2 linked regions of the Sagittula stellata E-37 genome follow. The protein of the gene in region 1 interacts with the protein of each later gene in a pairwise test. Links are inferred from orthologs where the notes say so. Each region holds a gene or a part of one and is shown in the gene's direction. Other genes may lie near its edges. The genes, in order: ABFK29_RS16410 and ABFK29_RS11865.

Region 1 (3,320 bases):
CGGCCAAGCGCGGCAAGCTCTGGTCGATGATCGCGTAAGGGAGGCACGGCAATGCAAAAGGTCAATCTTTCCGTGGCGCTCAAAGGCGGCGCAATCTGGGGCTTCATCGTGCTGGAACTGCTGTTCTTCAGCATCGCTGGCGAATACCTCTCGGTCTCCGACAAGGCGTTCATGGACCTGGAGAACATGCTACTGCTGTTCAAGCAGTCCGCGCCGATCGGCATCATCGCCATGGGCATGACCATCGTCATGGTGAACGGCAACATCGACCTGAGCGTCGGCGCCACCTTCGCCATCGCCGCGATCATCCTGCTCGACTCCATGACCTGGCCGATCTTCGCGGGCCTCGGCGATTGGGTCATTCCGGTGGCTTGGCTGCTGGCACTGACGGTCGGCACGCTTCTGGGCGCGCTCAATGGCCTGATCGTCTGGAAGACCGGCGTCGACGCCTTCATCGTCACGCTGGGGTCCATGCTGGGCTACCGTGGCATCGTCTTCATGTTCAACGGCGAGAACCCGACCAGCCACCTCAACTGGACGCTGGTGGATTTCGCCGAGGCCGAGTTCCTGGGGCTGGCGACCGCGACATGGTTCCTGTTGGGTGTCACGCTGGTGATGTGGTTCGTCATGGCGCGCACGGTCCATGGCCGAAACGCCTACGCCATCGGTGACAACCGCGAGGCGGCGGTCAATGCGGGCATCCGCGTCGGCCCGCACATGATGATCAACTTCGCCATCATCGGCTTCCTCGCGGCGTTGTCGGCTGTGGTCTTCTATTCGGAAAGCGGATCGGTGAACCCCAATGACGGACAGTTGTACGAGTTGTGGGTCATCACGGCGGTCGTGCTGGGCGGCACGAAGATCACCGGCGGGGCTGGCAACGTCATAGGCACCTTCGGCGGCGTCATCGCGATCCAGCTTCTGCGCAAGGGGCTGGGCCACATCGGGGCGGATACTTCAACGGTAAACCTTGTGATCGGCCTGATCCTGATCGCGGTTCTGTTCCTCGACAAGCAACTGAACATCAAGGGCAAGGAGGAGTTGAGGGTATGACCCAACCGGTTCTGCGTCTCGAAGACATCGTCAAGACCTTCCCGGGCGTACGGGCCCTGGACGGGGTGTCGCTCTCGGTCATGCCCGGCGAGGTCCACGCCCTCATGGGTGAAAACGGGGCCGGCAAGTCGACCCTGATGAAGGTGCTCGGCGGTATTCACCAACCCACCGAGGGCGCGATCTACATGGGCGACGAAAAGGTCGTGATGGCCGGCCCGCTGGAAGCGAAGGCCAAGGGCATCGTCTTCATCCACCAGGAACTCAGCCTGGCCGAGGAACTGAGCGTGGCCGAGAACATCTACTTGGGGGAGTTGCCGCGAAAGAGCTTCGGCCGGGTCGACTGGGCGACGCTCACGAAAAAGACTGACGCGATCCTCGGGAAGCTGAACGTGGGGTTCGATGCGCGCACCCGGGTCGGAGACCTGTCGATCGCCAACCAGCAGATGGTGGAGATCGCCCGTGCCCTGACCGTGGACGCCAAGGCGGTGATCTTCGATGAACCCACCGCCTCGCTGACCGACGCGGAAAAGGTGGTTCTGTTCGACGTGATCGCCGACCTGAAGCGCGACGGGGTCGGGGTCATCTACATCTCGCACCGCATGGAGGAGATATTCAAGATCACCGACCGCATCTCGATCCTACGCGACGGTCAGTACCAAGGTACCGTCAACACCGCCGAGACCACCGAAGAGGCGGTGACGCAGATGATGATCGGACGGAAACTCGACCTGAGCCGCAACGCCGCGCACCACGAACTGGGCGAGGTCGCGCTGGAGGTGAAGGGCCTGTCCTGCGGAAAGCTCTACAAGGACATATCCTTTGAAATCCGGCGCGGTGAGGTTGTCGGTTTCTATGGTCTGGTGGGCGCGGGGCGGACGGAGATCGCGGAGACGCTCTTTGGGCTGCGCACACCTTCCGCCGGCCAGATCCGGCTTGCGGGCAAGGACGTGAAAATCGACAGCCCGACCGACGCCATAGCGAAGGGCATTTCCCTCGTTCCCGAAGACCGCAAGGGACAGGGGCTGGTGCTTGGCATGAACTGCCGGGACAACATGACCTTGCCGCAGGTGGACGACCTGAAGAGCGGACCCTTCATGGCCGAGGGGGCGGAGGTGGCCATCTTCGACCAGTACCGCGACCGGCTCGACATCCGCACGCCGGGCTGGAAGCAGAAGGTGGGCAACCTCTCGGGCGGCAACCAGCAGAAGATCGTGATTGGCAAGTGGCTGTCGATGCACCCGGAAGTGCTGATCGTCGACGAACCCACGCGCGGCATCGACGTCGGCTCCAAGTCGGAGATCCACAAACTGCTGCGCGAACTTGCGGCACAGGGGTATGCGGTCATGGTCATCAGCTCGGAAATGCCTGAGGTCATGCATGTTTCCGACCGGATCGTCGCGATGTATTCGGGCCGCATCATGCGGACCTTCACGTCCGAGGAAGTGACAGAGGACAGCCTGATCCAGGCGATTTCCGGCATCGGCCAGGAAGTGGCGTGATCCGACACCACCATTTCTGCGGGAGATCCATCGCCGGGGGCAGCCGTCCGGGCCGCACCCGTGCCAGATATCAAGGAAAGGACCAGACATGAAACTTCTGCGCTATGGCCCGTCCGGGGCCGAGAAACCCGGCCTGCTGGACAGCGACGGCCAAGTGCGCGACCTCTCAGGCGTTGTGGCGGACATTTCGGGCGACGTGCTGCACCCCGACGGCATCGCCGCGCTGCGCAATCTCGATCCGGCCAGCCTGCCGCGGGTCGAGGGCACGCCGCAGGACGACCTGCGGCTCGGCCCATGCGTGGGGAACATCGGCAAGTTCATCTGCATCGGACTCAACTATGCCGATCATGCCGCCGAATCCGGCATGCCCATTCCGGAAGAGCCGATCATCTTCAACAAGTGGACCTCTGCCATATGCGGTCCGAACGATCCGATCCAGATCCCGCGTGATTCCCAGAAGACCGACTGGGAGGTCGAGCTTGGCGTCGTGATTGGCAAACCTGGCGTCTACATCGACGAGGCGGACGCGATGAACCATGTCGCCGGGTTCTGCGTCGTCAACGATGTGTCAGAGCGCGACTTCCAGCTTCACCGCGCCGGGACGTGGGACAAGGGCAAGGGCTGCGACACTTTCGGACCGACCGGCCCGTGGCTCGTGACGCCGGACGAAGTGGCCGATGTGGATGCGCTCGACATGTGGCTCGACGTGGACAGCGAGCGGATGCAGGCGGGCAGCACGGCGACACTCATCTTCAAGGTTCCGCATCT
Region 2 (3,249 bases), 960 kb from region 1 along the record:
TTCGGGATACTTCTCCTTGAAGCCGCCCAACTTGGAAGAGCCAACGGAGTCGTTGCAGACGGCGACGATGTCGGTGTTGGCTCCGGCGAGATCTTCGAGTGCGGCAACGAAAGCGTTGCGGCAGTCGTGCAGCTTTGCGTCCTTGAACGGCATGTTCATTGGATGGCCTCCTGAAGTTCTGCCATGGCCTGCTTGTACTGTTCCTCGTTCGGCACCTTGTGGTGCCACGCGACGTCATCGGACATGAAGCTGACGCCCTGCCCCTTGTTGGTGTGCGCCACGATACACTTGGGCTTGCCAGCGGTGACCGTGTCGGCCGAGAGCGCCCTAGTGATCTGCTCCATATCGTGACCGTCGATTTCCTCGACTGCCCAGCCGAAAGCCTCGACCTTGGGCGCGATGGGCGCGAGGTTGTTCGTATCCGCGAGCCGCGCGCCCTGCTGGAGCCGGTTGTGGTCGACGATAAGCGTCAGATTGTCGAGCTTGAACTGTGCGGCGGCCATGATCGCCTCCCAGTTCGAACCTTCCTGCATCTCGCCGTCGCCCGTGATGACGAAGGTGCGCCAGGACGCTCCGTCGAGCTTTGCGGCCTTGGCCATGCCGACACCCACAGGCAGGCCGTGGCCAAGCGGACCTGTGTTGGTCTCGACCCCCGGCACTTTTACCCGGTTCGGGTGACCGTTGAGGCGCGAGTTGTGCTTCAGGAAGGTCTCGATCTCCTCTTCGGCGATGAAACCCTTCTTCGACAGCGTGATGTAGAGCGCCAGAGCCGTGTGGCCCTTGCTCAGCACGAGGCGGTCGCGATTCGGGGCAAACGGGTTCGCCGGGTCGACGTTCATCGTATCGAAGTAGAGCGCGGTCAGCAGGTCGGTGACGGACAACTCGCCACCGATGTGACCGGCCCCTGCCTCGTACACGGCGCGGACATCGCGCTGGCGGATCTGGTTCGCCATGCGGCGTAGATCTTGCGGTTCCATGTTACCTCTGCATAATTATTCGCAGCCATATAAACATGCGGTCAAAGTTTATGTCAAGCGGATGTGCGTTGATCTGGAGGCAACTAATGCAGCTAAGGTGTATAGCGCTAGACGCAAATCCGATCCTTGACAGCCCCGAACAGGTCAATTAGGCATTTTGCATCAAACGTGAATATTTATGCATTAGAGCGTGAAATATGAACGTTAGGAATGACCGGGAGGAGGATCGGATGACCATGACCCATTCCACAACAGCGGAGAGGCCCCGTCTTGCCGACCTGTTCTCGCTCAGCGGCGCGACCGGCCCGCTGATCGGCCTGGTGCTGCTTTGCATCTTCCTGTCATTCGCGACAGACTCCTTTTTCACGATGCGTAACCTGCTGAACGTGCTCGACCAGATCACGGTGCTGGGAATCATGGCAGTGGGCATGACGCTGGTCATTTTGATCGGCGGTATCGACCTTGCGGTGGGATCGGTTCTGGCGCTGGCCATGATGGTGATGGGGTACGTCGCCAACGTCGCGGGCTTCCCCCTCGGGCTGGCGATCATTGTGGCCCTTGCCTGTGCCGCCGCCAGCGGCGCGGTGTCGGGTCTGCTCATCACACTCTTCAACGTCCCTGCCTTCATCTCGACATTGGCGATGATGTCCATCGCACGCGGACTGGCCAACATGATCACCGACGGTCAGCAGATCGTGGGCTTTCCGGCGTGGTTCTCGATGCTGGCCTTCATCCGCCACTGGGGCTTCCTGACCACCACCGTCGCCGTGATGCTGATCGTCTTCGCGCTGGGGTGGTTCTTCCTGCGCTACACCTCGGCGGGCCGCAGCCTTTATGCCATCGGCGGCAACCCCGAAGTCGCACGCCTTGCCGGGATCAACGTCAGCCTGATGACCGTCGGCGTCTACGTCGTCTCCAGCCTGCTGGCCGGTCTCGGCGGCGTGGTGCTGGCGATGCGGCTGGACTCCGTGCAACCGACCGCCGGTTTCACCTATGAGCTCGACACCATCGCGGCGGTCGTCATCGGCGGCACCAGCCTCAGCGGCGGACAGGGCGGAATCGTCGGCACCATCATCGGCGTGCTCATCATCGGCGTGTTGCGCAACGGTCTGAACCTGCTGGGCGTCTCGCCCTTCACCCAAGCGGTCGTCATCGGTGTCGTCATCGCGTTGGCCGTGGCCGCCGAGGCCTTCAAGAAACGCTGACTTTCCGGCGGTTCGCCCGGCGGCGGACCGCCTCAAACCTGTCCGGGGCGACCCGGACACCCAAGGGGCCAATGCATGGACCCCAGCCCAACCGGAGGAGAAAGACATATGAAACTCAAGGCAACCCTGCTGGCAGCCACCGCGCTCGCCGTGACCGCGCTGTCCGGCGCACAGGCCGAAGAGGTCAAGCGCCTCGGTCTTGCTGTCACCAACCTGCAGGCCGACTACTTCAACCAAATCAAGATCGGCGTCGAGGAATATGCCAAGGAACTTGGTATCGAGGTCATCACCGTGGACGCCAAGAACGATGGCGCAACTCAGGTGAGCCAGGTGCAGGACCTGCTGACGCAGGACATCGACGCGCTGATCTACCTGCCCGCAGGTGCCGCCGCCGCGACCGTTCCGGCGCGTCTGGCGAAGGCGCAGGGCATCCCCGTCGTCAACGTCGACCGCAACGCCGAAGGCGAGCCGGGCGACACCTTCATCGCCACGGACAATGCCGCCTCCGCCTACGAGGTCTGCAACCACATCATCGGTCTCGCCGGTGGCGAGGGCAAGATGATCATGATCCACGGCCAGAAGGGCACCACCCCCGAAGTGGAGCGCACCAAGGGCTGCATGAAGGCCATCGACGAGAACCCCGGCGTCGAGCTGGTGGCCCAGCAGTGGTCGAACCAGTGGTCGCAGGCCGAAGGTCTCGACATCTCGCAGAACCTGCTGCAGGCGAACCCCGACGTGAACCTGATCTTCGGTCAGGCCGACGGTCTGGCAATGGGCGCCATGCAGGGTGTGAAGGTCTCGGGCGTCGAGCAGCGCGTCTACATCGGCGGTTTTGACGGCGACACCACCGCCCTGCCCGTTCTGGCCGAAGGCGGCTACGACGCCACCGCCACCCAGCAGGTGCGCGGGATCGGTCGACTGGCCGTGGACAGCGCAATCAAGCTGGCGGCGGGCGAAGAGCTTCCCGCCGAGCAGCTGCTGCCGGGCTTCCTGACGACCCCGGAGAACGCTCAGCAGTACGTTGAAGAGCATCCCTGATCCCTGAGGGGATCAGAGCAGGCCGACAC

The links.
Region 2: the proteins of ABFK29_RS16410 (region 1) and ABFK29_RS11865 interact in binary tests that used the Escherichia coli proteins (3 or more experiments, as listed by UniProt). The link is inferred for Sagittula stellata E-37 from one-to-one orthologs.

What each region holds. Positions count from the first base shown.
Region 1 is NZ_CP155729.1:3,454,811-3,458,130, reverse strand. The notes cover bases 302-3,300. They hold ABFK29_RS16410 (sugar ABC transporter ATP-binding protein), read left to right. Parts: upstream 302-1,049; coding sequence 1,050-2,552; downstream 2,553-3,300. Other genes in these bases: ABFK29_RS16405 (fumarylacetoacetate hydrolase family protein), read left to right, coding at 2,641-3,300; ABFK29_RS16415 (ABC transporter permease), read left to right, coding at 302-1,053. Outside these bases: ABFK29_RS16420 (ABC transporter permease), read left to right, coding at 1-38; more of ABFK29_RS16415, read left to right, coding at 52-301; more of ABFK29_RS16405, read left to right, coding at 3,301-3,320. UniProt on the Escherichia coli protein: Part of the ABC transporter complex RbsABC involved in ribose import. Responsible for energy coupling to the transport system.
Region 2 is NZ_CP155729.1:2,498,289-2,501,537, reverse strand. What follows is about bases 267-3,194. They hold ABFK29_RS11865 (ABC transporter permease subunit), read left to right. Parts: upstream 267-1,207; coding sequence 1,208-2,182; downstream 2,183-3,194. Other genes in these bases: ABFK29_RS11860 (substrate-binding domain-containing protein), read left to right, coding at 2,291-3,194; ABFK29_RS11870 (transketolase), read right to left, coding at 267-977. In the rest of the region: ABFK29_RS11875 (transketolase family protein), read right to left, coding at 1-159; more of ABFK29_RS11870, read right to left, coding at 156-266; more of ABFK29_RS11860, read left to right, coding at 3,195-3,220. UniProt on the Escherichia coli protein: Part of the ABC transporter complex RbsABC involved in ribose import.